4 regions of the Ruegeria sp. CL5 genome follow, and region 1 is predicted to be linked to each of the others. Evidence: riboswitches for the same ligand, from Rfam matches in the RefSeq annotation. Region 1 holds a riboswitch; each other region holds the start of a gene.
What was found. Region 1 has a riboswitch for cobalamin ahead of ACR0IU_RS10635 (hypothetical protein). Riboswitches for the same ligand answer to the same signal wherever they lie in the genome.
Positions count from the first base shown of each region.

Region 2: linked by a shared signal. The riboswitch ahead of ACR0IU_RS03310 (DUF1636 domain-containing protein) and the one ahead of ACR0IU_RS10635 (hypothetical protein) in region 1 are both predicted to bind cobalamin.
Region 3: linked by a shared signal. The riboswitch ahead of ACR0IU_RS20190 (DUF4198 domain-containing protein) and the one ahead of ACR0IU_RS10635 (hypothetical protein) in region 1 are both predicted to bind cobalamin.
Region 4: linked by a shared signal. The riboswitch ahead of ACR0IU_RS07750 (DUF1636 family protein) and the one ahead of ACR0IU_RS10635 (hypothetical protein) in region 1 are both predicted to bind cobalamin.

Region 1 is NZ_JBQFPS010000005.1:137,895-145,261, forward strand. Features, by position in the region: gene ACR0IU_RS10625 (DNA polymerase III subunit gamma/tau) at 1-1,004, opposite strand, end outside; gene ACR0IU_RS10630 (protein-tyrosine phosphatase family protein) at 1,175-1,678, shown strand; gene ACR0IU_RS10635 (hypothetical protein) at 1,682-2,089, opposite strand; cobalamin riboswitch at 2,177-2,397, opposite strand; gene ACR0IU_RS10640 (alpha/beta hydrolase family protein) at 2,519-3,376, shown strand; gene rsgA (ribosome small subunit-dependent GTPase A) at 3,411-4,439, opposite strand; RNA gene ffs (signal recognition particle sRNA small type) at 4,598-4,696, opposite strand; gene ACR0IU_RS10655 (bifunctional 2',3'-cyclic-nucleotide 2'-phosphodiesterase/3'-nucleotidase) at 4,736-6,652, opposite strand; gene nudC (NAD(+) diphosphatase) at 6,790-7,367, shown strand, end outside.
Region 2 is NZ_JBQFPS010000001.1:666,772-674,138, forward strand. Features, by position in the region: gene ACR0IU_RS03290 (glycosyltransferase family 32 protein) at 1-73, opposite strand, end outside; gene ACR0IU_RS03295 (class I SAM-dependent methyltransferase) at 183-794, opposite strand; gene ACR0IU_RS03300 (glycosyltransferase family 2 protein) at 787-1,794, opposite strand; gene ACR0IU_RS03305 (NAD(P)-dependent oxidoreductase) at 2,091-3,038, opposite strand; cobalamin riboswitch at 3,184-3,386, shown strand; gene ACR0IU_RS03310 (DUF1636 domain-containing protein) at 3,472-3,852, shown strand; gene cobW (cobalamin biosynthesis protein CobW) at 3,849-4,904, shown strand; gene cobN (cobaltochelatase subunit CobN) at 4,910-7,367, shown strand, end outside.
Region 3 is NZ_JBQFPS010000015.1:22,056-29,422, forward strand. Features, by position in the region: gene ACR0IU_RS20180 (cobalt ABC transporter permease) at 1-239, opposite strand, end outside; gene cbiM (cobalt transporter CbiM) at 236-847, opposite strand; gene ACR0IU_RS20190 (DUF4198 domain-containing protein) at 854-1,639, opposite strand; cobalamin riboswitch at 1,770-1,972, opposite strand; gene ACR0IU_RS20195 (aldehyde dehydrogenase family protein) at 2,085-3,470, opposite strand; gene ACR0IU_RS20200 (acetolactate synthase large subunit) at 3,467-5,140, opposite strand; gene ACR0IU_RS20205 (beta-barrel domain-containing protein) at 5,857-6,258, opposite strand; partial or broken gene ACR0IU_RS20210 (ATP-binding cassette domain-containing protein) at 6,221-6,649, opposite strand; gene ACR0IU_RS20215 (TolC family protein) at 7,222-7,367, opposite strand, start outside.
Region 4 is NZ_JBQFPS010000003.1:356,696-364,062, reverse strand. Features, by position in the region: gene ACR0IU_RS07760 (peroxidase family protein) at 1-392, opposite strand, end outside; gene ACR0IU_RS07755 (catalase family protein) at 411-1,478, opposite strand; cobalamin riboswitch at 1,810-2,017, shown strand; gene ACR0IU_RS07750 (DUF1636 family protein) at 2,256-2,612, shown strand; gene ACR0IU_RS07745 (ABC transporter ATP-binding protein) at 2,609-3,394, shown strand; gene ACR0IU_RS07740 (ABC transporter substrate-binding protein) at 3,411-4,358, shown strand; gene ACR0IU_RS07735 (iron ABC transporter permease) at 4,360-5,373, shown strand; gene ACR0IU_RS07730 (hypothetical protein) at 5,525-6,448, opposite strand; gene ACR0IU_RS07725 (O-methyltransferase) at 6,445-7,170, opposite strand; gene ACR0IU_RS07720 (glycosyltransferase family 2 protein) at 7,167-7,367, opposite strand, start outside.

The sequences.
Region 1 (7,367 bases):
ATTGGCAGCGCTTCGGCCATCTGTTGGCCTCGGGCACGTTCGTCGGGTGAAACGGTTGGATCTTCGGCGGCATCAGGGGTGATTTTGACCACTGAAACCCAATGGGTGATCTCAGCCAGATCGCGGAGCACAGCCAGAGGATCAGCACCTTCTGCATATTGTCCGCTAAGTTCGGTCAAAGCACCGGCCGCATCACCGCGCAGGATCATGTCCATCAGATCCAGCACTCGACCCCGATCCGCCAGCCCGAGCATGGCGCGCACCTGATCTGCGCTGGTTTCACCCGCACCGTGCGAAATCGCCTGATCCAACAGCGAGGTTGCGTCACGGGCGGATCCTTCGGCGGCTCGGGTGATTAGCGCCAATGCGTCATCGGCGATCTGCGCATTCTCGGATTCAGCGATCTTGCGCAACAGGCCGATCATATCTTCGGGTTCGATCCGCCTCAGATCGAAACGTTGGCAGCGCGACAAAACCGTGACCGGGACCTTGCGGATCTCGGTCGTGGCGAAGATGAATTTCACATGCTCGGGTGGTTCCTCAAGCGTCTTGAGCAGCGCGTTGAAAGCGCTGGTCGATAGCATGTGGACCTCGTCGATAATGTAAATCTTGTAGCGTGCGCTGGCGGCACGGTAGCGGACACTGTCGATGATTTCACGGATGTCGTTCACACCAGTCCGGCTGGCGGCGTCCATCTCCATCACATCGACGTGGCGGCCTTCCATGATGGCGACGCAATGCTCGCACTGACCGCAGGGTTCGGTGGTGGGTTTACCTTCGCCATCAGGCCCAATGCAATTCATCCCCTTCGCGATGATCCGGGCTGTGGTTGTTTTACCGGTGCCACGGATGCCGGTCATGATAAAGGCCTGAGCGATCCGGTCCGCCTCGAACGCGTTTTTCAGTGTGCGTACCATCGCGTCCTGACCGACCAGATCGGCAAAGGTTTCAGGACGGTATTTGCGGGCAAGAACCTGGTAGGCGGGGCTTGGCGTATCGGTCATGTCTGCTCTGTCGGATTCGAGTTATGCCGCAGCGTAGAGGGCCCCGCTGTCCGCGTCCACAGCAAGCCGCGAGGATTTTCATTTTGGATTGCTGGCCGACGCGGTTAATATCGTACAGTCTAAGACCAGCCAGAAAGATTTTCTGATCAGCGTTTCGGGGGGAGCGTAGAATGGCTCAGATTGTTATCCATGCACTTCAAGTGGGCGGGGGCACGCTTGCGTTAACTTCAATGCCAGGGCGAGGAGGAGACTATTCCGGTGATCTTGATGCGGTTGCCGGATGGAAGCCCGGCCTTATTCTGTCAATGACTACCGAGGTCGAGATGATCCTTGATGGCGCCAGGGATTTTGGGGCCGATGTTCGCAGCCGCGCTTGTCGCTGGGTTCATCTGCCAGTCGAGGATTACGGTATACCCTCCGACGACATTGATATGCGCTGGGTGGATGCCAGCGAGTCTGCTCGCCACGCATTGTCGGGTGGAGGCCGAGTACTAATCCACTGCAAAGGCGGATGTGGCCGCTCTGGTATGGCTGTATTACGCTTGATGGTCGAGTGTGGAGAGCACCCGGACGAGGCATTGAAAAGGTTGCGAGCGATACGCCCATGTGCAGTTGAAACCGACGCGCAGCTGCGCTGGGCGACTGCGCCTGCCAGTGTCTTGGTAGCCGAATAGCGATCAAGCCGACGGACGGTATTCAGCCTGCGCCCGAGTACTTCCGCCCAGGGTTAACACTTCCAGCATCGCGCAAGGCGGTCGGGACAAGGTGCCTCCAGGGATGGGGTGCGAGTCCGTGCCAAACATCAGGTCTGCATAACTGTCCAGATGGTCGATCGCGACGTCTGAATCCGCATCACAGAACACTCGGGTTTCTTCGGGACCGGAGCGAAATCGGGCGGTGCACCCACTGGCGCAATGAGTCAAATCGCAGCTTCCTTCGATTCCGAATCCTGCGGTGGTCGTGGGGCCAGCTTTTCCAACCGAAGTGGCCAGTGCCCGTGCCAGTCGTGCCAAAGCGGGGCAGTTTTTCCCGGTCCGTTGGCAAATTGTTGCCGAGAATTTATGCGTGTTGGTCTTCCAGATCATTCATGCGCCCTCCGCGCAGGGCAGGGGCATCAATCAGGAGGGACAGCATGCATGCGGTCTTGCCCTGCCCGGACACCCCGCCCGAGTTTCAGTTTCGATTTGATGGCAGGTCTCCTGACTTGCGGGTCATTGCTTTGCCGACCTTCCCGACCTTCAAGGCCAGTGGCATTTCGTCATCGCTCTCCGCTTACAGTTGCGGGGGCAGTCTCGGACTGGGTTCGTTCCGGTTTTATCCGGGCAGAACCGCACCGTGTTCCCTTTTCATCCCGGCCCGGTTGGGCGCGAGAACCATCACGTCATCGCTAGCGGTACAATCGTTCGGGAGTCAAGAAGATTGATGATGGCATGTGACGCACGGTCCAGCCACGTCAACCTTGACTCGGCGCGCCTTGGGTGAACTGATCGGTTCAGTTGATTTCAGAGGGCACCATGTTGGACACACAGGAAGCGGTTGTCACCGAGGACATTCAGTTTCAGTCCGGCCCGGCAATACTGTCGGCACGGCTCTATCACCCTGTCGCAGAACCGGACAAAGTTGTTGTGATCAACGGTGCAACCGGTGTGCCCAGAGATTACTACCGGCATTTCGCAAGATGGCTCGCAGAAGCGCACGGAATGGCCTGCCTAACCTATGACTACAGGGATTTTGGTCACTCTCTGACAGGCTCACAAAAGCAATCGCGTGTCACCATGGCGGATTGGGCGCTGATCGACATACCGGCTGCACGGACCGAAATGCGGCGGAGGTTTCCACAGGCTAAGCTTTGGAGTATTGGGCATTCTTTGGGCGGGATGTTTGGTCCGATCCAACCCGATATCGATCAGATCGACAGGATGATCTGTGTCTGTTCCGGTCTGGTAACGCTGAAGGATCATCCTTGGCCTTACCGCGCTTTGGCGACGTTGTTCTGGTACGGTCATGCGCCCCTGGCGGTACTTGCGCTCGGGTATTTGCCCGGAAAGGCTTTGGGTTTTGGAACAAATCTGCCATCCCGAGTTTACTGGCAATGGCGCAAATGGTGCACAGCGCCCCAAAGTTATGTACCCGAAATCGGAGACACCTTGCCGGCAAACCGCTGGGCCGACATGGGCAGGCAAGTTGACATATTCGCCTTTGAGGATGATCAGGTTGTGCCCCCCCAGGCGGTTTGGCGGCTTGCCGATCTCTATGGTTCAGGTGCGCGGCGCCATCTGCTTTCGGCAAATGAATTCGGGTTATCCGAAGTCGGCCATATCGGCGCGTTTGCCCGGCGAAACGCTGCCGTTTGGCCCCGGTTGATCTCCTGAAAAGCTAGGCACCGGTAACCGGTGCCCAGAAAGGTCAAAGTCCCTTGCGGGATTTTTTCTCGTGCATCACGCTGCGCACCATTTTTCCAAACGCTTTATCGCGTGCGCGTGCCTGCGCCACCGAAGCCGAATTGTGCTGATCTTCGCGACGCAGCTTGCGCCATCGGTCCAGCCGTGCGGGATCAAGTGCCCCGGTTTCGATTGCAGCCTGTATCGCACAGCCGGGCTCGGTGTCGTGCTGACAATCTGAGAATCGACAGTTCAGGCTCAGGTCAGAGATGTCCGAGAATACCTCGTCCACACCCTCTTGCGCGTCCAACAGGCGTAACGCACGCATGCCGGGTGTATCGACTAACCAACCTCCGTTGCTCATTCGATGTAACGCACGTGCTGTTGTTGTGTGCCTGCCACGCGCATCATCTTCGCGAATGCCTGCGGTGGCTTGATCCTGTCCAGTCATCCCGTTGGCGAGTGTCGTCTTGCCAACGCCAGACGATCCGACCAGGGCGCTGGTCTGCCCCTTCGGGCACCACGACAGGACCTGTTCGATATCGGACTGATCCAAGGCATTTACGGCCAAAACTGTCAAAAACGGGGCCAGTGACTGGGCCTGTTCGACATAAGCAATTGCGTTGTCGCAGGTGTCCGACTTGGTCAGAACGATCACCGGATAGCTGCCTGCCTGATGGGCCAGCGCAAGATAGCGCTCTAGTCGGGGCAGGTTGAAGTCGGCATTGCAGGAACTGACGATGAACAGCACATCCACATTGGCCGCGATTAACTGTGCTGCGACGCCTGTGCCCGCAGCCCGGCGCTGCAGCAGGCTGCGCCGTTCCAGAACACTGCGTATGCGTTTGTTTTCATCGGTCAGCACCCAATCTCCGACGGCAAAAGCACCAGTTGGTTGGTCTGGGGAGAGTAGGTGAGTCTCGCCTTCTGGACTCAACCCGATCAACCGATCCCGGTGAACGGCTGCGATGCGAAAGGGGAGAAGAGACGGCTCAGCCGCATGCTGAGCTGCAAAGTGAGAGGACCATCCGAGGTCCGATAAGGAAAGTGACATGTGTCTGCCTGTGATCAGAAACAACAATCCTGTCGAATGGCGAACGCGCATTCGCAGGTGAGGTATTCAGGCAGTCAGCTGGAAAAAAGAATCAGAACCGGTCTGCCCGAAGGGTCATTGCTACAATCATAAACGCCCTCCTACGGCTAATGGGTTCAAAGTGAGAGGTTGGACATCGACCCAAGCGGGGCTCGTTGTGGCTGCTTCCTTCCGGACCTGACCAGGTTGGCGAGGCGCTCGCCCGCGCCAACCTCTCGAACATCGATATAGGCCTCCGGCTGTAAAATGGCAACCCGTCAGAAGGTCAGATGAATGCGCATAAACCCATCGGTATCACGGGGCAGTATCTGGGGATCATAATCCGCCAATTCTTCCAGGTATTTGTCCGCGCCGGGACCGGTGGTCAGAATTGCTCCGCGGCTTTGGGTCGGCACAAACGAGAACGGCTGAGGAGCTTGTTCCAATGGGTCGAGGGGCGATCTTCCTGAGATGTAGTCGCACAGGATTTCGTGAATGCGCAGCGACGGCAGGTTGATCTGATCTGCTTGAAAGTCGACAGGAAAATGACCGCCCCCGCTGGCGCGATAATTGTTGAGTGCAACAACAAACCTTTGATCGGGGGCGATAGGCAGCCCTTGAAATGTAAGATCGCGAACGCGGCTATGGCCGGGATCTGTGATCCGTCCGGTTGCATCGAAACGAGCGGGTTGAGACAGGTCGAACCGGCAGGTCACGCCATGCAGTACATCAAAATAATACCCCGCCCGCAGAGGATCGATGAGGTTGACGGGATCATTCAGCGAAAGCTGATTGAACAGTCCGGCGGACATCTCAAGCCAGTCACGAACCTGTTCCCCGGTGATAAAAGTGGCGCGCAACTCGTTTGGAAACACGCACAGATCAGCCACATTGCGTACCGAGATTCTGCCCGCCGGGACATCGGTATAAAATCGAGTGCCTGCGCGGCCTCCGAATTTGGTCGGGGCGGCGGCTGACAGGACGGGATGGTCTGCCCATTCAGTACTCAATAGGTACGGCCGAAGCGCTGCAGCTTGAGCGGTTGCGATAAGCGCCAACCCACGATCAGGGGCGCAGAACGAAAAATAGCTGTGTAAAGGGTGTGGGACATTGCCGACGGGCTTGGCTGCGCGGGCGCGTGTTGCTGTGTGGCCTTGGGCAAACAACTGCGCCAACTCCGGGCAATCGGTCACCGGCGATTTTGCTTGATTGACTGCGCGTAATTCGGCTTCGCTCTTGACGATGTGCCAGCCGTCAATATCTCGTCCCAGTGTCAAATCAATGAGGCCGAGGTGTGAACCTCCCCAACCCGGCATCACCACCGGTTTGCCATTTACAAGTCCGCGATTGCTGTCGACATGTTTCAAACCGACATGCGCCGCGCCCGGCAGAGTCAGGTGTGTATGGCCAGCAACGATTGCATCAATGCCTGTCAGAGCCGCAAGCGGAATAACGGCATTTTCCAGTTCTGGCTGTGCCTCTGCCGAACCGAGGCCTGAATGAGCCAGCGCGACGACCAAATCGCATCCATCTTTGCGCAGTTCTGCTGCTGTACGTTGTGCTGCGGTTAGGATGTCGGCAATTTGCACGTCATCCCGCAGCATATGCGCTTCCCACCGCGCGGTCTGAGGTGGCAGGACAGAAAGAACACCTATGCTAATAGGAACATCTTCTCCCCCGATACTGATTGTGCGCTGCAGAATTGCTTGGGACACCCAGCCCTGATCGGGAGTGTTGCTTTTCATGTTGCTGCAAACAACCGGACACTCGAACTGACCTGTGATGAGATTGATGAACTTTAGTCCAAATCCAAAATCGTGGTTGCCCAATCCGACTGCATCATACCCCAGGATATTGAACGCCTTGGGCAAAGGGTGTTGGGCTGGCACGGCTTCGGCCGCCCAGTCGCCAAACGGGGTACCTTGCAGGCTATCGCCATTGTCGAATAGCAAAACCAGCGCCCCGTTGCGTTCCGCCTGTTCTTGGGCGACCCGGATCATGCTTGCGGTGCGGGCGAGGCCGACATCAGGATCGGGGCGATCGGCATAATAGTCGTATGACGTCATGTGCATATGAAGATCAGAGGTCGCCAGGATCCGAAGGTGCGCGCGACCTTTGAAATCTCGATTTTGAGGCGGGAAAACTTCGGCTTTCAATATTTTTACTTCTGGATGATTGTGTAACGCAAACTTCACTATGAGTTGTAATTAGTGCAAATTCCGAGGCATTGCTGCGGTCTTTCGACGGCGTAAGAAATATTGATCTGTGAATACCCCGTTGCACCGGTGGTCAAGACATGGCAGCCCTTTGCGCAAATACAGGAATGACAGGCATGAAACGCGCAGAACAGGTAACTTTTGGCGGCTCTGGGCTGGACCGGGCAGGATTGCTGCGAGGCGATGCGGACAAATTGGCGCAGGCCCATGCTGACCCATCAGCGACATGTGTTTTGCTGTGGCGCGGCAAAATTTTGGCTAAGGGTGACGCTGTGGATCAGTTGGCGCTGCTTCCCATGTCCCACGATATTCTCAAAACTGGTCCGGGCGGTGTGATCGAGGTGCCCATCTTGCTTGGGTGTATGGGCGACGGATCGCCTCTGTTTGCCTTGGATATATCTGATTGGGCGGCCGAAGGGCTCGACCTCTCTGCCGTCGGGGAGTTTGTGGATGGTAGCGAACAACAGCACCACGACCTGCCCAAAGGACATGTGTTTGTCGAGCTACGCCGGATCATGGCACGGCTGAATCCACGTGATGCAGAGTTGGCAGCAACCGCCAAGGCGGTGATCGGCTGGCATGAAACGCATCAGTTTTGCGCCCAGTGCGGTGCACATAGTGAGATGGTTCAAGCTGGATGGCAACGCAGCTGCCGTTCCTGTGGCGGGCAGCATTTCCCGCGCACAGATCCGGT
Region 2 (7,367 bases), on a different contig from region 1:
ACGACTTCAGGCAGAGCTTCTCGAGTATCGTTAGCCTGTTTCCGATCCACAGCGACGCAACACGCTCAGTCAAATCTTCTCTCCCCTGCCGAGATTTGATGGAACCTGAGGCGAACCAATCGGAAACCTGATTTGCACTATGGCTCTGCCCGTTTGAATTGGATGTTTGCAGATTACAGCCATCAAAGCTTCTGAACCGCGACCTGAGCGCCCTTGATCGCCTTAAGACGCAGATCTGCAGAATTTGCGCCCAAAAACTCGTGGAATGCACGCATTACGCCATCTTTCCACCAGCCTCGCCGGTGATAGTCATCCAGCATGATAACCCCGCCTTCGATCATCTTCGGCAACAGCGCATCCAGATCCGCTTTGACCCCTTCATATGAATGGTCGCCATCCAGATATACAAAACCGATACTCTGATCTTCGAACAGGCGCAGTGCAGGAACCGAAAAATCGCGAATAACTGAGACTTGACCCTTCGCTATCTCAGCTGCGTACGTATCTTTTACCGCTTCATAGATGCGGTCCAAATCGATTTGGCTACGCGCTCCGGCCAAAGAAGCACCGCCATCTGCGTCGGGCTGCACGCCCCATGGGTCGATGAGGCACAACTTGGAAGGCTTCAATTCGTCGAGCAATATCCGCGAAAACTCGCCCCGCCAGACGCCGATTTCAACGCTGAGCTTTCCGTGCGGCATTGTCCTGAGCATTTCGCGCCTCAGCGCATCTTTCCGCTCGCGCTGCAGGGCTTGTTTCTTGCGGCGGTCTTCGGCGGATACGGTTTCAGCCATGGGCGTCTTCTCCGATATGAGAATTCTGCAAGGCCTCAACCAAATCGAGCCAATCAGGTCTGGCCTTCAACTCTGCGGCTTTTGTACTATGCCATTCGCAGGCTTTGTGGTGAAGTTCGGCCAACTGTGGATCAGCCATCATCTCGGCTTTGATGTCATGCATGGCGGGCATGTGGCCCAAGATCGAGCGATCTTCGACGTCATTGTGATTCATAACAAGCCAGTATTTCAGACCTTGGTCCTGGCCAACATGGTTAGTCCGGCCCCGTTCACGTTTGACAAGAAAGCTATCGGTACTTCGCACTGCATAGTGGTGAATACGCGCGAATTCATGGCTGAATCCTCGCCACGCTTTCCATTTCACCTGATCTGCCGGGTAGAGGTTTCCGCCTGCATCTCTCCACAACACCCCTTCGTACGGTGCGTCGGGATTTGGGGCGTCCTCTGGATTGATCCGAGGACGGTGGGCGCGAAACCGGCTGAACTTGCCGTTGTTTCGGAATAGCGTTTTGAAACCTTTTGTCCGGTGATGCGGGTAGCCGTCTTCGGTGGCCGCCTGAAAGAATGTCTCAGGGACAGGTTGATCGACAAAGTCGTTTAAGCCGGCATTTCCGAACATACGCCAACAGATCGATATTGCATCAGCTTCACCGCTTGCCTCTACCAGTGACTGAACATTGCCTTCAGGCAAACGGATATTGATGTATTCATCCACATCCAGGCTCATGATCCAATTTGCGGACTGATAGCTTGGATGACTGCGAGATCGGGTAAAAGCCCGGTTCTGGGGCGCAGCGCGTGGTCCAACCTTGTTGCGCTCATGATGCGCCCAGCCTAAGGCCTGCATCCGATCACCGATGACATCTGTGCCATCAGAACAGTCGTTGGTATAGATCAGGATATCATTGAACCCGATTGCGCGGTTGTAAGCCACCCAATCGATCATAAATGGCCCTTCGTTCTTCATCGTCGTCACGATGAGAAAGGTCTCGTTTCCCATAAGTTAAACTCTTGCCTGTGCCATTATCGGACTATTGTTGATCTGTTTAGAATAGCCTCCGAAATTTGTCCAACGAAGCAAGTCCCAGGAATAACTGGCTACCGCACCTCGGCCCCTCGAGGGAGGGGGTCTGATGAAAATGATGGAACTCAATTTGCATTCAGCGCCAACTAATATTGAGTTAACCGCTGACTTCATCAGAACTTTCCCGCGACAATCCGAATAGCCACCTCCGAACCGCAGATAGCTGTGGCATCATCAAACGAAACTCTTCATGAACATCAGCACATTATGTTTTACCGATTCTGAGGAACCACTTCGTAACCCGGCTCTTCCGGCTCATCATCCTGCATTTCCGCGGGGAACCCCGGAGCACGGATATCCAGTCCTGTAGCTTCCTCAAGGCGTTTGATAATGTTAGGGGAAAGTTCCCGGTCACCGTAGCGAGCGATTCCGTCGTCGAAGATTTCCATCATCACCGGGTTTATCTCCAGCGGCACCCCGGCGCGGTCGGCGACCTCCTGAAACAGACCGATATCCTTTTTGACCAGATCCATGGTGAATGAAATATCGCGGGACCCATTCAGAATCACCTGGCTTTCCGTTTCGTGCACAAATGATGTGCCCGACGAAATTTTGATCGCCTCATAGGTCGTACCAAGATCCATCCCTGCAGCCTTTGCGGTCACCAAAGCCTCGGCGCAAGTGATCAGATTTGCAGTTGCCAGATAGTTTGTCAGCACCTTCAACACTGAGGCCGATCCCAGATCGCCTGTGTGCAAAACGCGGCGCCCCATCGTCGTCAGGAACGGCAGAATGCACTCAAATGTTTCCCGATCGCAGCCTGCAAAAATCGAAATATTGCCCGTAGCCGCCCGATGACATCCGCCCGATACCGGGCAATCAACTGCAGCCCCCCCACGTTCGATCACCGAAGCACCCAATCGTTTTACTTCCGCTTCGTCGGTGGTGGACATTTCCATCCAGATCTTACCGGATGTCACTTCGGACAGCATCTCCTGCATTACCGCGTCCGAGGCGGCAGGAGATGGCAGACAGGTAATCACAGCGTCACAATCACGCATCAATTGGGCGGGGCTTTCAGCTGCCTTCGCACCCTGCGCGACAAAACCGGACACAAGATCAGGGTTGAGGTCATGAACGGTCAGGTCAATCCCATTGCGCAGCAGCGAGCCCGACAATTTTCCGCCCACGTTTCCCAGCCCGATAAAGCCTACTTTCATATGACGCTCTCCCTATTCGTCTTTCGATGCACATGCCAACACGCCCGTTGACCTAAGTCATGCCGTCCAGCGACCCTCAGAGGTCGCTTTTTTGCCCCTGTACGCACAGTTGAGCGAGACTCGCTTGACAAGGGGGGTGATGCTGTCCCAAGAGCCAAGTGTTGGTGTCTGCAGCAGCAGATGAAAAGGGAATGCGTCAGCGGATTTTCCGTCAAACGCAGCCGCCCCCGCGACCGTGACCGGAGAGGGTGCCCAAGCCACTGGCGAATGCCGGGAAGGCGGGACATCCGACAGAGCACCGCTCTGACATCCGCAAGCCGGGAGACCTGCCAACGCCCGAAGATGAAACCGGACGGGGTGTTCCGGTGTGGGGCTTTAATCAGCCCACATGAAACCCCGTCCCCCACGAAGAGGATTTGGGGGGATGAGAGACATGACCGACACCACACCGGTCGAACTGCTAGTCTGCACCACCTGTCGTCGCGGCCTACCCGTCGAAGACGACGCCCAACGCCCCGGCACATTGCTGCACAAAGCGCTAGAACAGGCTGACCTGCCCGAAGGCATCACCTTGAAAGCAGTAGAATGCCTTTCAAACTGCGATGAGGGCTGTTCTATCGTGCTGCGTGGTGGACCTGATCGATGGACATTCGTCTATGAACATCTGAGCGAAACCGACCACGTCGAAACTATTGTCGAAGGTGCCACCAAGTATCTTCAAACCGAGGACGGTCTGGTCAAATGGCGTGAACGCCCAGAACACTTCCGCAAGAATTGCGCGGCCCGTATTCCCCCGATTGGAGCCCTGAAATGAGCAATCTCGAAAAACTCCCCGTCACCGTGATCACCGGCTTTCTGGGCTCGGGCAAAACGACGCTGGTCAAGCATTTGATGCAGAACCCGCAAGGCAAGCGCTTGGCTGTTGTAGTCAATGAGTTCGGCGATGTGGGTGTCGATGGCGATATCCTAAAATCCTGCGCAATCCCGGATTGCCCAGCAGAAAATATCATGGAACTGGCGAATGGCTGCATCTGCTGCACTGTGGCCGACGATTTCATTCCCACGATCGAGGCACTGATGGCGCTGGAACCGCGCCCAGATCACATCTTGATCGAAACCTCGGGCCTGGCCCTGCCTAAGCCGCTGCTTAAAGCGTTCGACTGGCCAGACATTCGCTCGAAAATCACCGTCGACGGCGTGATCGCTTTGGCCGATGCCGAAGCTGTTGCCGCTGGTCGGTTTGCACCCAATGTCGAAGCGGTAGACGCCCAGCGCCTTGCCGATGAATCGATCGACCACGAGACGCCACTATCGGAAGTGTTTGAAGATCAGATCTCCTGCGCCGACATCATCCTGCTGACCAAGCCCGATCTGGCTGGTCCCGAAGGTGTCGCCAAAGCCAAAGAGGTCATCGCGGCCGAAGCCCCTCGCCCCCTACCCGTCGTCGAAGTCGCAGAAGGTGTCGTCGACGTGCGCGTTGTCTTGGGCCTTGAAGCTGCCGCCGAGGACGACATGGAAGCGCGTCCCAGCCATCATGATGGTCATCACGATCACGAGCATGACGATTTTGAAAGCATCATCGTCGAACTGCCGGAACAGGCTGATCCGCTGGATCTGGTCACCAAGATCGAACGCCTGGCAAAGGAACTGAACATCCTGCGCGTCAAAGGCTATGCCGCGGTTCAGGGCAAGCCCATGCGCCTGCTGGTACAGGCCGTCGGCTCGCGGGTACGTCATCAGTATGACCGCCCGTGGGAACCTGGTGAAGAGCGCCGCTCGCGCCTTGTGGTCATCGCCGAGCATGATGATATCAAAGAGGCCGAAATCCGTGATATCCTTGTGGGTGTGACCGAGGCCGCCGAGTAAGATTCATGCACGTCGTCTTCCGCGAAAGCCACGGGTTAGAGGAATCCGAGACCCCAACCGATCTGGGCCAGAGCCCGGCGGACTTGGTGGTGCTGTCATTTTCTGACAGTGACCTTGGCGCTTTCGCGACGGGCTGGCATCGCGGTGGCGGGCCAGACGGGCGCATGCCAACCCTGCGGTTGGCCAACCTGACAGCTCTAAAACACCCCCTTTCTGTCGATACATATGTCGAACAGACGCTTGAGGGGGCCAAAGGCATCTTGATCCGCCTGATTGGCGGCGTGCCATATTGGTCTTACGGCTTGCAGCAGGTTCTGGCACTGGCACAGGCCAAGGGGATCGCATTGGCTGTCCTGCCTGCGGACGGGCGCGAGGATACGCGGCTGGATGAGTACTCCACCCTTCCCGTCTCAACCCTGCGGCGCTTGGCGCATCTGTGTGATACCGGCGGACAGGTTGCGGCACAGGCCGCGCTCGCGCAGATGGCACTGGCGGCGGGACTATATGCCGGTCCGGTGATGGGGGCAAAGACCATACCGGATTACGGCGCCTGGTGCCCGGATCGTGGCGTGATACCGGCGGACACAGCTTTTTCGGGCGATGCAAAACGCATTATCGTCACGTTTTACCGGGCCTACCTGACCTCTGCCGACACTGCCTCAATCGCGGCTTTGATCCGCAGTGTGCGATCGCGTGGATTCGAGGCCATTGGCCTGTTCGCCCCGTCGCTCAAAGCGCCAACCGCCGCAGACTGGTTACGTGAGACGATCGTGGCGCTGAAACCTTCGGCGATCATCAATGCCACCTCCTTTTCGGGCAAGGGCACATCAGGCACTTCACCCTTGGATGCTGCCAATGTGCCCGTCTTTCAGGTCGCCCTCGCGACCTCGCGCCGCAAAGCCTGGGCAGAAGCGGAACGCGGGCTTTCGCCTGCTGACCTCGCCATGCATGTGGTGCTGCCCGAGGTCGACGGGCGGATTAACGCGGGCATCGTGTCGTTCAAAGAGCCGGGCAAGCGCGATCCTTATCTGGAATATTCACGTTTTGCCCACCAGCCCGAACCTGACCGGATCGAAGCTGTCATCGATCGGGTCTCTGGCTGGCTGGACCTGCACGAAAAGCCCAGTTCGGATCAAATACCGGCGCTGGTTCTGTCGACTTACCCGGGTAAGGACTGGCAGATGGCGCATGCAGTTGGCCTTGATGCGCTCGCTTCTGCCGAAGCGATGCTGACCGATCTTCAGAATGAGGGATATGCAACCGCACCGGCCGAGCCGATTGCCGAAACCCTGCTGGGCGCCCGGATTTCGTGGTCATTGCAGGAATACCTGATGGCGCATGCAGAGCTACCCGATCAATTGCGCGCCGATCTGCAGACGGTCTGGGGAGACCCCGAGGACGATCCAGCGTTCACAGATGGAGCATTCCATTTCACGGCCCTTCGGCGTGGCAACGCTGTGGTTGCGCTGCAGCCAGAACGCGGCACGCCAGAGCTGCGAGAGGATGACTATCATGACCTTTCGCGCACGCCTCGTCACAGCTACGTCGCCTTTTACCTTTGGCTGCGCAAAGGGATAGGCGCGGATGCTTTGATCCATATTGGTGCCCATGGCACGCTGGAATGGCTGCCAGGTAAATCGGTCGCTTTATGCAATGAATGCTGGCCCGAGGTGTTGATCGGCGATCTGCCGGTGATCTACCCGTTCATCGTCAATGACCCCGGCGAAGCTGCGCAGGCCAAGCGCCGGATCGGCGCTGTTACGCTGGGCCATATCCCGCCCCCGATGAAAGAAAGTGGTACGCCGGATCGCATGGTTCGGCTGGAAGCACTGCTGGATGAGTTCTCGAACGCGGACGGTCTGGACCCCAAGCGCCGTGACCGGTTACAGGAAGATATCCGCGACGAGGCCCAGGCCATTGGGCTGGCAAGCGACCTTGGCCTCGATCAGGCCACCTGCATCGCCGAGGCGATCACGCGCATTGATCGATTTGTCTGCGATATCAAGGAAAGTCAGTTCGGCGACGGCCTGCACATCTTTGGACGGGTTCCAGATGTGACGGGTGATTTCAACCCCGCGCCTTCTGCCCAAGCTGAGCGCAATGCTCTGGTCGATGCGCTAGCTGGCAAACGAATCGAAGCCGGACCTTCAGGCTCTCCCTATCGCGGGCGCTCAGACGTGCTGCCTACTGGGCGGAATCTTTATACCACCGACCCGCGTTCTGTGCCCACGCGTGCGGCCTATACTCAAGGCGTCAAGCTGGCAGAGGAGTTGGTGCGTCGACACCTGCAGGAAGAAGGCGACTATCCTAAGGGGCTGATCGTCGACCTGTGGGGCTCGGCCACGATGCGCACCGCAGGCGAGGAATTCGCCATGGCGCTGCACTTGCTGGGTGTGAAACCGGTTTGGGACAAAGGCTCGGAGCGTGTTTCGGGCATCGAAGTGCTGCCGATCACCGACCTCA
Region 3 (7,367 bases), on a different contig from region 1:
GCAACAGGTTTTGTGGGGATATACAAAAAGAACCCGTCTCCATCGGTAACGGTGTGACCTAGTTCAGCACCATCGGGGCCGTAGACGAAAACTTCCTGGTCGCTTGCCATATCGCCATTGGAGAACCCCAGCTCACCCTCGATCGCTTCGCCAGCGGGGAAAACCCCCGCGATGACCTTATGTGCGAGCGCCGAAATTGGTGTGAGCATCAGCGTGGCAATAACAACCAGTTGTTTCATGTTAAAACCGCCTTTTTGAACAGTTCCGGTTTCACCTTGCGCGCCAACATCACGGCAAACCCCGTAAGCATGGCTTCAATGCCCATAACCGGTATATGGGCGAAAAACACCAGCTTGGCCGCAGGCAGGAACGCGTCACCGGACATCGCCAGTGAAATGGCAACAAACGCGGTTGTGGCTGCGATTGAGAACGCCCCCCCGATACCGCCCCAAATCGCCCCCTGAATGGCCGAGCCTCGGGCGATGAGGCGGCCAAAGATCATCCAGGTCAGTACCGCCGGAAGGGCAATATTCAGCGCATTTATCCCAAGCACAGTCAATCCGCCAAATCCAAAGAATACAGCCTGTAACAGCAGCCCTACAAACAAAGCCGGAAAGGCGGCCCAACCGAGCAAAAGCCCGGCCAGGCCATTCAGGATCAGATGCACAGAAGATGGGCCAATCGGCACATGAATCAGCGAAGCAACGAAGAAACTGGCTGACAGAACACCCGCTGTGGGAATGCGATCCAGATCCAGCGACCTCAGCCCCATTGCAATCCCGCCTGCAGCAGCGATCGCACCGCCGATTACGACAGGGTTCGAAAGAGCACCATCTACAATGTGCATAAGGGTTTACTCCAGATCCCAGGCGCGGATCCAGATCACGGCATCCTGGCTCAGCTCTTTACCTTCATGCTCGGTTTTCGGACCAGAGCCCAGAGCGGCGAAACCCCAGTAACCGGCTTTGGGTACACCAAAACTGAAATAGCCATTCTCGTCCGAAATCGCTACCAGCGCACCACCTGGCAGCGGTGACACCGTCGGTGCAGCGGCGCCCGTGCCTTTGAGGTCAGGGGCGGCGGCGATGTATTCGATCTCAATCTCGACCCCTGCAACTGGTTTGCCATCGCTCAGCACGCGACCCGTGAAAGTTGAGCCAGCAATGATGTTGTAGGGCTTGTTAAGCGGCAGGATTTCTGTTGCCAGACCTTGCGGCTGATCCCAGTCGGTGGGCAGTTCATTTCGGTTCAGATAGGCCTTGGTGATCTGCTGGATATAAATATCCTCAGATTCTTCGTAGTAAGGCGCAGGAACGGTCACCACCACATAGTCGCCCGAACGCTTCACCGGGACCGAGCCTTTGAACGCCTTGGCGCTGTTGTCTGGGCCGTCAAATGTGGTTTCTTCCAATGTGTCCAGCAGATCGGTTTTATTGCCGTTGTGGATCACATAAAATTCTTCCGGTTTTTCAAGCGTCATCACATGACCAGCTTCAAACGGGTGCCAGAATATCAGCTTTACCGGCACATCACCGGGTCGCTCGATCATCGTGTTTTCTGTGTATTCCATTAGGAAATGAGCGCTCGCAAACGCAGGCATCACTGCAGCAGCTGCTGCTGCCAAAAGCAATTTCTTCAAAACTCAGTCCTTCTCAGGTCGCGCCTTCCCCGGCACATATTTGGTTTTGACTTGGGGAAGGCCCGCGTCCGTTCGTCGACCGAGACAAACGGATAAGGCGCACACCCCGTCGCCGACAATGAGCACCCTTTCCGAGGGCGCGTGTTCGGCAGGTCTCCTGACTTGCGGGTCAAAGCGCTATGCTGGCCTTCCCGGGATATCCCAGTGGCATTGTCAGCCGCGCTCGCCGCTTACAGTTGCGGGGGCAGTTGCAGATTTGGCGCGAAGAGCACCGCACTACATTCCCTATTGCTTCCAGGGGAATCCCCCGGAACCGAACATGGCGTGTTCATGCCAGAACATGCAAAGCACGGTCAACAATCGTTTCCGTCACTAAGCGGGCCATTTGCGAAATTAGAGTACCCACATTCGCTCGACCAGCATCGGATCGATCCTGACAGCTTCTTCACAGCCGTATTACAGCCATCTTATCTTGCGTCATGTCATGCATGGTGTAGCCGATACCGCCGGTGTTGTACCCTGATTGACGGCGACCCGCGAATGGCATCCAGTCGACCCGAAAAGCAGTATGATCGTTCACCATGACGGCCGTGGCGTCCAAATACCGCACGGCATGCATTGCTGTATCCAGGGATTTGGTAAAGACCGACGCCTGAAATGCAAAAGGAAGAGCGTTTGCAGCTTCGTATGCAGCACTAAGATCATCATATTCATAAACACAAACGACCGGCCCGAAGATTTCGGAGGTGGACACGCTCGCATCAGCGGGTGGGTTTAGAAGGACAGTCGGAGCATAGGTCGTTCGGCCCAGCCGTTTACCCCCTGTCATTACGCGGGCACCTCCCGCAACCGCTTCGTCTACCCATTGTTCTACTCGATCAACTTCACCCGGACGGATCAGTGGCCCACATTCCACGCTGGCGTCACGGGCATCACCCACCTTCAGCGCTGAGGCGGCTTCTGCCAACTTTCGAGCGACCGTTTCCGCCATCCCTGATGGAGCAAAAACACGCTGAACCGAGACACAAACTTGACCGGAATGATAAAATCCACCCTTGGTCAACAAGGGGATCATGGCATCAATGTCCGCTGTCTCATCGATGATAACTGGCGCCGCTCCGCCGTGCTCCAACGCGCATCGCGTCCCCGGCGCCAGCTTCGAGCGCAGCATCCAACCGACACGTGCCGATCCGATGAAAGAAAAGAATCCGACACGCGCGTCCGTGATCATCCGTTCAGCTACATCATTTTGGCAAATTGTCAGATGGCACCACTCCTTTGGTAGGCCAGCCTCGTACAGGATGTCGACAAATGCTTCGCATGACAGTGGTGTATCAAGTGCCGGTTTGACGAGGACCGGGCATCCAGTGGCCACAGCCGGCGCCACCTGATGTACGATCAAGTTCAACGGATGGTTAAACGCGCTTGCGGCAACCACTACGCCGATAGGTTCACGCTGTGTAAAGGCAATCCGACCCGATCCTGCCGCCGTCAGATCCATCGGTATTTCCCGACCCGCCATCTGACCGATCTCATGGATACACAGCTCGACACCATCAATGGCACGCGTCACTTCGATGCGCGCGTCAATCAAGGGTTTGCCACCTTCGCTGGCGATTAGCATCGCAAGGTCTTCCGCGCGGCCGGACATGATCCGAGCTGTATTCTTCAGAACCTCAATCCGCCTGTAAGCAGGCAACCAAGCGCCTCGATCACGGTGCAGACCGTGTGCCACATTCAACATGACATTGATATCGTTCCAGCTTTTAACCTCGACACTACCGATTTTCTCAAGATCAAACGGGTTCAGAACTTCAACAACATTACTCATATCAGACAGACCTTCGCCGCAAGCTCATCAATGAGAACGCGTTGGTTTTCACTGTAATCGACCGGCAAGTCGATCAGATGCACACCACCTGCTTCAAACGCTTTTTCAAAGGTTGGCACCAGATCTTCTGTCCTTTCGACCCGATGACCCGTAGCACCATAGCTGTTAGCGTATTGCACAAAATCAGGATTCTTAAATTCCAATCCCCAATCATCAAACCCCGCATCCGACTGCTTCCAACGGATCATTCCGTACGAGCTGTCATTCAGAACAGTAACAACAAGATTGAGGCCAAGACGAACGGCGGTTTCAATCTCCTGGCTGTTCATCATGAACCCTCCGTCACCGCAAATGGCCATAACCCTACGCTCAGGATATAGCTTCGCTGCCATCATGGCCGAAGGTAAGCCTGCCCCCATGGTCGCAAGCGCGTTGTCCAGCAGAACCGTGTTGGGTTGATAGGCCTGGTAGTTTCTGGCGTACCAAATTTTGTAGATACCGTTGTCCAAAGCGATGATATCGCAGTCCCCCATGACTTTACGTGTGTCAGCTACAAACCGCTGGGGGATGACCGGAAAGCGCGGATCATCAGCGCCTTCTGATGTGTGTAGATCGGTCTCGTTTTTGACCCGCTGGAAGTAACTTCGGTCAAATTCCAAAGGTCCTTGCAGGAACTCACCCAATTTGGAGATGGATTGCGCCAGATCACCAACCACTTCAACTTGAGGGAAATAAACTTGATCAACCTGCGCGGCCTTGTAGTTAACATGGATCACTTTGGTGCCGCCCTCTTCCATAAAGAACGGCGGTTTTTCCACAACATCGTGACCCACGTTGACGATCAGATCAGCACGGTCGATGGCGCAGTGCAGATAATCACCATCCGACAGAGCGGCTGTGCCCAAAAACAGTTCGGACCGCTCATCCACGACACCCTTACCCATCTGAGTATTGAAAAATGGAATCTGAGTATCGTTCACGAACTTGCTCAGTGCGCTGCGGGCGTGTTTTCGGTTCGCCCCGGCCCCCAAAAGCAAAAGCGGCATCCTGGCAGCGCGGATCATCTCAGCCGCTTCGGTCAGAACTGCATCACCGGCCACGGCATAGTGACGCTGATGCGGTTCAAGAACATGCTCAGAAGTCTCTTCGGCTGCAATGTCTTCCGGAAGTTCCAACAAAACCGCGCCGGGGCGTTCCTCTTGCGCGACACGAAAGGCTTCGCGGATCAATGAGGGGATAGTGTTGCCGTGTACAATCTGTTTGGACATTTTACAGATCGGATCGAACAGCCCAACAATATCGACAATCTGAAACTGGCCCTGTTTCGACTTCTTGATGGGTTTCTGCCCCGTGATCATGATCAGCGGCATACCACCCAGATGAGCATAGGCCGCTGGTGTGGCAAAGTTCGTAGCCCCCGGCCCCAGCGTCGCCATGCAGACCCCGGCCTTACCCGTCAGACGTCCATAGGTCGCAGCCATGAAAGCCGCTCCTTGTTCGTGACGCGTGAGAACCAACTCAATTTTTGAGGTTCTTAGAGATTCCAGAACATCCAGGTTCTCTTCTCCCGGAACAGCAAAGATGTACTCAACACCCTCCGCCTCAAGCGCTGCGACCAGCAGATCAGAAGCTTTATTAATTGGCGATACGATTTGGTCATTGGTAGACATGTAATCTCCTGATTTCACGACAGATCGGTGAGCTTGGGGTGGCCACGAAACTAAATGTACCACCATTTTGAACGAGGTTCAGGTCCATCGATTAACCGCCGTCTTGCAATCGCTGTCGCTTGGGAAACAGCTTGTCCTCGGAATTGGGTTCCGCGCTTACTCTCCAACAATCGCAACTTAGTGACCTTTCGCTCCCTGCTCCACTGTCAGCAATGGGCAATGCGCAAAATGAACTGCACCAATGGAGCGCAAATCACGCGTCGACCCGAACGGGACAGTTGAAGTAGCATTTTTATCGGCGCACCCAATCCCTGACTGCTCTGACCAATTGAGGGGCGTTTCCGCACGATCCTGAACAAAGAAATATTGCCAAAATAACCCGCACAAACGCTCAAAAACGTGACAACATCGGGCGACCACGGGATAATTACGCCTCATGGTCCTATTGAATTGGGTGATTACCCAGACGTGAATCACAACGAGCCAAAGAACTGCAAGGCCAACGAGAGAACTAGATAACTGCAACATGTTTGTTTGGCTCGTTCTTGGTTCGACTTAGGCCCAGCCTAGGTACGCCGCAATCAAGTCGATGGCTGATTATTCAAACTAGATTGGAACTGGAACGGCCATAATCCAGCACAGGGCTCATCACGTATTGGTGAAGTGATATCAACGCGGTAACAAAATGAGCGCAGAGACAGAACAGGCGTAATCCGTCAGTCTCGAAACACCCTGTCCTTTACGCGGATGACTGGCTTTGTCAGATACTCGAGCACTGTTTTTGCTTCGGACAGCATATCAACGTGAGCAACCATACCCAGTATCACGCCCAGATTCTGCCCATTCGCATCCGTCAACGCTCCAACCAGCCATATCTCCACGACATAGACTGACGTTTCTTCATCCGGGGCAAGTACCGAACCCGCACCGATGCGCGTTACCTGCCCGTCCAGTTCACCATAGCGTGAAGCGTCATATGCCGTAATACGCACCTTTATCTCCAGATCAGGTCGAATAAATGCAATGTCATCCGGCGCGACAAAGGCCTCGACTGTGACGGTTTCACAAATCGGTACGATTTCAACTACGGTCTGACCCAGATGGACCAATCCGCCCAAAGTCGAAATCAAAACCTGATTGACAATGCCGCGTGTCGGTGCGCGAATTTCGGCACGTGCGAGGCAGGTCTGAAAGGCTGGAATACGGGTTCCAAGCGGAGCCAGCTTGTGAGCCTCCCCATCTGAAATAGTCCACCGCTATGTTTAAGAAATGGAGGACCAAGAATGGCAAACAAGCGACCGAAGCCGGAAGAGATTGTCTAAACCGGCCAGAAATGATGTTCTCCTTCAGCGTCCCTGAGAACAGCCAGCAATCCTGCAACACAGCGCCAATATTGCGCATCTTATCCGCCGGATCCACGGCACGCGCATCCAGACCATCCAGCATGACCGTCCCGGTATCAGGTTCATACAAACCCAAGATCAAGCGCGCCAGAGTGCTTTTCCCAGACCCAACCGGGCCCTATATCGCGATTTTCCCCCGGTTTGATCGCTAATTCGATATCCTTAAGAATCGAACCCAACGCGTCATCGTAAGCAAAACTGACACCTTTGAAGTCAATCTGACCTTCGATCCTGCGCCGAGACAAATAGCGCCGGCCAGGCTGACGTCGAACTCTTGAACCATAATCACATCGATCTGGTGTTAAACCACGCGCGCTTTGCTCGGACGCGGATCCTGTCGCCGCAAAATCTGCGGCTCGGATGATCCAGTACTGGCATCAATCACTGGAAATCGATCCTTATCCTCTCTATCCCGCACTACAAAAGGGGAGCCCTCGGCATCAAAGGCCAGAACAGGAAAGAGGATCGGATCAAGCTTCAACAACCGCGCCTTGCCGAAATCCGCCCTGTAACCCGCCACTTCAACGCACTTACAGCGTCTTCGACGGCATAAGCATCAGACTTGCCCTTTAAAAACCCCAAAAAGATCTGCCTCGGACAAACCATGGCCTAGATGTTCCGTTAATAGTCGGAGATGATTGATCAGCGGGTCGGATGTGGCTGAATTCATCGGGACTGTCACAAGGTCGGATCGGTAGGCTGAGCGACACCCAAAGCGTCCAGGATGTCACCGGTGACCGCCAGCACAGCATATTCGGCGCGACGCGCTTGAGCTTCAAGTTGAATTACCCGCACCTGTGCAAGGTTCAGTTCGCGCAATGCAT
Region 4 (7,367 bases), on a different contig from region 1:
TGGTTTGAATCAGTCTGATCAAACGGTCCGGTTGGCCCGAAGGTCCGCAGAAAGCTGTCGGTGAACCATTGCGCGACCGAGATGAATAGAACGGTCGTGCCTTGCGGGCACAACAAGGTAAGCGGGCTGCCATCTATCTGTGTTCTGCGGCGAAATAAGTCGGCCACTTCGCTTTCCGATGGCAGGATCGGCGAAGGATCTTCGGGCGTTGTGTGACGACCAATCCAACGGTTGGAATAGACGCCTGGCCAGCTGGTATAGTCCGCACCCAATGTATAGGGCCGCGGCCGGTGCACCCGCGCTGCATTCGCAAGCCTCATGGCTGAGATATAGCTTGTCGTGCGTGGTGCGATCTTGAACCCAAGATTGATAAGATCATCAATATTCAGCATCTAAATGGCTCCAATTGATCATCGGTTTGGAAAACGGGCGCGGGCGAGGCTGAGGTAAGTCTTAAGTCGGATTGCGTTGATCGGGCCCAGAGGTTTGTGCTCAGCGGTCACACGCCATGGCGAAAATGACAGGGTATCACCATCGAGCGGATCAAATTCTGCATCTTTTTCGATGGTAATATCTGCGATGGGTGTAACCGTGCGATGAAACGGGTCAAGTGGTGCGTCTGGCTTTGGATCGCAGGCCCATCTGACGCGGTTATCGAGCGGATCGAAGTCGCCATCGTTACGCGGTGGTTCGATTATACAGAACTCAAATCGATTGCCGTCACTGGCGACGTCCTGACGGAGTTTCAGGCTGATGCCGTCATGCTCGTCCACCGGTTTAGTTGCTACCTTATGTCGAACGCTGCGGGCGAGGTATCGTACTGTCAGGTCAGTCCCCAGCCGATAGGGCGTCGTTGACCAGAAATGCGCCTCGAATGGCGACTGCATGTAGTTCGAGGCAAAATCGCTCGCAGTCTGAAGGCGTCGCCTGCCTTTTTGTGTGGCAAATGCGCGAAACAGGGCCACCAACCCTCGAACGATCAGCTTCAATGACCAGCTGCGACGCTTATTTGCCGCGTGTTGTAGGGCTTGCAGTGTGGCGATCAGGCTGCTTAGCCGTTCATAATCGTCGGAAAGGTAGCTGGGGAAAGTGTCCCGATCGACAAGAACAAAGTCGAACTCATCGCTGATTTGCGAGATGTTGAGTTGTGAAAGTGCCTCGACGTCGATCAGTTTGGTGCCCGGCACATCAAATAGTTTGACCGCCATTCCATGGGCATCGGTTTTACGATCATCCAGATGCGCACCGTTGGAAAAGCGAACTGCTGCAGAATAACTTGCTGCTTTTTCGAAAAGGCCATGGCGCAACCTTTCCGGCAGATCGTCCCGGATTGTGAAAGTGGCTTTGACACACCCATGGCTACGCCCATGTTGCGCTCTTAACCTTCGACTTTTCCATTTCGCGATCGCTTCAAAATTCTGGTCGATGATATCGTCAACCACGTCTTCAGGTGAAGTGTTTGGCAAATAATGTGTCAACGAACCCCCTTTCCCGAGCAAGCCCAGGCAATAATTAACCTCTACAAATATATCTGACAGCCAACCCCTTCTAAATGCCCGCAGATTAACCCTTTTTGGTTTTTCTTTCAAATGAGGTGACTTATGGCAGCCTTATTGCCTCATTCCTTTCGATCTCAAACAGCCGTTTTCGCGTCAGAATGAAGTATACCGGTCAATAATTGGTGGGGTGGGATCAATTGATTTACGACTTCGAAATGGACGCGGTTGGCACCGTATTCACTAGCGTTGCGTTGGCTTACCTTCGAAGACTTAAGCTTACAGAAAGTTATTGACGCATTTCTTGATCTCGGGCACTCAGGCAGCAGATGGTTCCCAACGATACGTCAGAGGGATGAAAAGGGAATACGGTGAGGTATGCCACGCGGCGCCAATTCCGTAACTGCCCCCGCAACTGTAAGCGGTGAGCTATGCCAAATAGCCACTGACCCCAAGGGTCGGGAAGGTTGGCCAAGCGCGGACCCGCAAGTCAGGAGACCTGCCATCAATTGTTCAACCAACCCGGGGCGGGGCGTCCTGGAAGGAGGTATTGATGACACGTTTCACACGTGTGCACACGACTGGCAGCTTCCGTCTGCGCTTGGAAACAAGCGGAGTGAGAAATGCGAAAATCGCTGATCAATACATTGTCGACAACGTGAACCGCCGACGCGGGGTGCCCAACGCGGTGTTCAGAATACTCAAAGCGTTACGATATAACATTGCAAAAACTTTAATTGCGCAATAAACGGTGGCGAGATGACGAACAATGTTGATCATATCCTTCTTGTCTGCGCGAGCTGCAGAAGTGGCGAAAGTGCAGACAAAGTACCCCAGGCGTTGAAGCATAGATTGCCGAGGGAATTTGTGATCCGCTCTGTGAATTGTATGGCGGGTTGTGAAAGGCCAACCACCATCGGCTTTCAGTCCCTTGGCAAAGCACAATATCTATTTGGTGACATTTCTACAGATGAAGATTTGGACGCGATCGTTGAATTTGCCCATCAGTATCTGCGCAGTGGCGATGGTTGGACAAATGCCTCTGATCGGCCACGGGCATTGTTCACAAAAACTCTCTCACGCCTGCCGCGTATTGAGCTTGAGGAAGTGCTATGACCAAGCAAAGCTTTCTGATTGCCGAAAATCTGGAATATTACGCGCTTAACGGAGATATCTTGTTGCAAGGCGTTTCGTTCGCCTTGGACGAAGGCGCTATTCTTGCGATCGCTGGTCCGAACGGGGCAGGTAAAACAACGCTTTTGAATCTACTCTGTGGTGCCGAGGCACTGGCATTGGGGGATGTGCGTATGAATGGACAAAGCCTCAAGCACCTATCCGCAAAAGAACGCGCCCGCATGATAGCCGTTGTCAGCCAGCAGGAATTTCCTGACGGGCGTCTGTCACTGCGTGATTATGTGGCATTGGGTCAGATTCCCATTCGCGCAGATCGCTCGGCCGAAGATCATGCATGCGAACTGAACCAGATACTTGACCTCACTGATCTGGCTCCATTGGCAGAAAAGAGGATGGCTCAGCTTTCTGGGGGCGAGCGTCAGCGTGCGCATATTGCGCGCGCCTTGGCACAAAACCCCTCATTGCTGTTTCTCGATGAACCCACCAATCATCTGGACCCAGACGCAAAGGGGCGGATGCTATCGCTGGTCGCCGATCTTGGGGTCACAGTGGTAATGATCGTGCACGATCTGGTCATGATCCCTGAATTCGCCACACATGTTGCTTTGATGAAATCCACGCGCCTGACCGGATTTGGCACGGTCGCCGAAGTTCTGACGCCCGAACGGGTCCGTGAAACCTTTGGCGTGGATTATCTGTGCTTTCACCATGAGGGTCGCGTGATACCGGCTCTTGATATCCGAAGAACCACTGTTTCTACATAAACTCAGGAGAATATTGATGAAACACATCTGGTCCGTGGCTTTGGTCACTGCCATTGCAAGCAGCGCTGCAGCGCAGGAAGTCACCGTGGACAATTGCGGCGAACCCCTTGTGTTTGAGACGTTGCCGGAACGGTTGGTCGTGCATGACATGAACATGACGGATATGGCTTTTGCTTTGGGGCTACAGGACAAGATCATCGGCCTCACCGGGATCACCGGCTGGTACAAGACCAGCCCGGAATTCGATACCTTGCGGGGTGACATTCCGGAGCTCGCGCCGAAATACCCCACTGTTGAGAACCTCGTCGCAGCGGACCCAGATTTGTTTTTCGCGGGCTGGTATTATGGAATGAAACCGGGTGGGGATGTGACACCAGACACATTGGAACCCTTCGGGATCAAAACCATGATCCTGACAGAGAGCTGTGTGCATTTGGACAAGGATCGCCCCGAGTCCAGCATGGACCTGCTGTTTGACGATGTTCTGCGTCTTGGCAAGGTTATGCAGGTCGAGGACAAGGCCGAGGCGCTAGTGAGCAAATGGAAAGACGAATTGGCTGCGATCGAAGCGCAAACGACCGAGCTGCCGAAACCTCGAGTTTTCTTGTTGGATGGTCCGGCGGATGCACCGTTCACTGCTGGGAAGTTCGCCATTCCCGATGCTATGATTGCTGCGGCGGGTGGTGAGAATGTCACCCATGACATGGATACAAGCTGGGGGCGTAGTTCCTGGGAAGCCGTGGCCGCATCTAACCCCGAATTCCTGGTGCTGCTGGATTATCAGACCGGCAACGGCGCAGCAGATACCTTCAAATTCCTGCAAGAGCATCCGGTGATGTCGCAGACAGATGCCGTCAAGAATGAGCGTTGGATCGGCTTGCGGTACGAAGAATTGACACCTGGCCCCGCAAATATTGAGGCGATTTCGAAAATGGCTCAAGCGATGCATCCGGGCCTCAACTGATATGGGCCGATTTGGCCTAACACTTCTGCTGGGGGCGGCTATTTTGGCCGCCCTTGTGCTGGTATCCACCATTTACGGAACTACCTCGATCCCGGTGTCTGAGACATTTACTGCTATTATGCGTGGCACGGGTATCGACGACGGCGAGATGTCTCCGATGCACCGGATCGTGTTTGATCTCAGGTTGCCCCGTGCATTGTTCGCCGCTGTGATAGGCGCCGGACTTGGTATCGTTGGCGTCGTCCTACAAACCACGACTCGCAACGATCTTGCCGACCCTTTTCTCTTTGGCTTGTCTTCGGGGGCCGCCGCAGGTGCGGTGTTTGTCATCACCGTAACCGGAGATGTGCTGGGTTTCTGGACACTGCCACTCGCCGCCTTCTGCGGAGGGCTCATCGCGTCGGGCGTTGTATTGGCGCTGGTTCACGGTTTGCGCACAAGTGCGCCAGAGAAACTAATCCTGGCGGGATTGGCGGTTTCATTCCTGTTTTCGGCCATCACCAATTACTTGATATTTGCGGGTGACAACCGCGCTGCCCACTCGGTGATCTTCTGGATGTTAGGTGGATTGGGCTTGGCCCGCTGGGAGACGTTTCCCCTTGTTTGTGTTGGGCTGATCCTGATCCTAACGTATTCGCTGTATCGCAGTCGTTGGTTGGACGCGCTGCTTACGGGGGATTTAACCGCAGCAACTCTTGGGGTCCCTGTTCAGGGATTGAGATTCAGCATGTTTTTCACGGCAGCTTTGGCAACTGCAGTTTTTGTCTCAGTGGCGGGTGTGATCGGATTTGTTGGCCTAATGGTGCCACACATAGCCCGCGGAATTGCGGGACCTTTGCACAGCCACCTTGTACCGACTGCCGCGATTGTTGGCGCTGCGTTATTGACCGGTTCGGATATTCTCAGCAGGCTTTTGCTGGCGCCGCAGGAGTTGCCAGTAGGGATTGTCACGACTTCCATAGGTTCGGTTTTTGTATTTTTACTTTTGTTCAGAACAGCAAGAAACCAGCGGTGAATTTAAGTGACTAACAGCCGCAGCTATCGCTTTCCAGATTTAATAGCACCTCCGCTTTCTGATGGTTGCATTGAGGCTAAAATTGCCTACTTCTCAATAGTTTAATCTATCTAAAAGGCGCAGTCGGGTTACAAGTTTAGCAATCAAATGATCATTCTACTTTTGGCGAGATACGCCACAGAAAAGCGCCGCCGATAAAGAATGCCAGATCACCGAGTGATGTGACCAGGCGGAACAACCCGATTGCAATCAGCGCTTCTGCCTCAGGTATGTAGGCCTGTAAGAAGATGAGCAGAACAAACTCACGTATTCCGATCCCTCCAGGCGCGCCAGGAGTGACATAGCCTAACAGCCAAGACGTCACGGCAATGACTATGATGGCAGGGTCATAGTCACCGGAAACCAATCCAACCAATACCAACAGAGTAAAGCCCATGGCCAAGAAGAAGAAGGAAGCAAGCAACAATCCGTAGATAAGCCTTTGTCGCGACGGCGCGTTGGGGAGTGTTCGAAGTTTTCTTGTAATCAGTATGATCAGCAAAATGGCAATAACCATCGCTGTCGGTACAAGCCAATGAATAGGTATGACCTCAGATATTTCGAGTGAGTGGGGAGCTGCACCAAATGTAAATCCAATTAGAGCGAAAAGCCCCGCGACCAGAATAAGAGTGCAAATTTCAAGAATATTTGCGAGCGCCAACCCACCCTGACTTGCTCCATGGTCAGCCATAACGATATGTCGACCCAAATATTGAAACACGTTTCCCGGTAGATATTTCGCGATCTGCGTTTTGGAGTAGGTTGAAAACGTCAGTGCACGTGAAAATGTTTGGTCTTGCGTTCCCTGGACCAGCCCATGCCAAAGCTCGGCCAATAGCAGCAAAGCGGTTGCATAAAAAAATATTGCCGCAAATACGATTGCCCACGCCTGCCATCCAGGAGACCAAGCCGCAATTTGGGACCAGTGCTGTGAAACCGCGACGGTAAAATAGTACAAAGTCACGGCAACAATGGCCCAGCCTATCACGCGTAGCGCGCGGCGCTGTCCACGCCCTAACTTGTTTGGAAGTGTCATTTCTCTGCTACAGGGGAGGGTTGGATCAGTGTCGTTTGATCGGGGTAGGGCAGTGATGGAACGCGCCCCCGGTAGGTCTTGATCTGTGCCTCCACCGCTTCAATCGGGCTGCGATACTCCCGTCTGCCAGAGTTATCAAATACGATCATGCCACCAGGTGCAACGTGTGCTATCGCGTGCCTCAAACAAGCTACCCGTGCGCGTCCGTCTATGATGATGACGTCGAATGGACCTTCTGCGCCTTCGATTGCAGTGACATAATTTTCGAAGCTGCGCGAAGTATTGCCAGGTTTTTTTGATCCGTATTCTGGATTGTAGTTGGCATCGGGCTCAATCAGCCTCAATTCAACGTTGGAAAACGCGCTCAGCCGGTTGGAGATTACAAGATGCCAATCGACATCATGTTCGACACTGGTGACATGATGAGCGCGCCGCGCGGCCCAGATTGTGCTTGCACCGCTGCCGTATTCAAAAACGCGTGGGGTGTTTCGCTGGGCGAGAAAAGCGTCGACCTTGTCGATGGCGCCATAACTCCACCAAGGCACGTCCAGATCAACCATTGCATCAATATCGTGAATGGCAAAAAGGCTCAGCCACCAATGAGCGCGTCGATCCGGAAGGCGTCGTTGAAGCGCGCTATAGACCCCGGCAGTGCGGGCAATTTTGCCCGCTCCTCGAAGGGTTGAAACATAAACTGACTTGGCGATACGAGAGGCGGTCATTCTTCCATGTCCGATCGCTTGCATGAGACCTGTGCGGAAGCCAGTTCCATACGGCGTATAGTTTCCAATGTCTGCTCCTGCAGCCGCCGATTAACCGCAATCGCATCGGCCAGAAGCGCGACCGCAAAATTGATTACCCCCAGAACGATCAGAACGCCACCCAGAACGAGAGATTGAATGTTTCCCTGTCCCTCGCC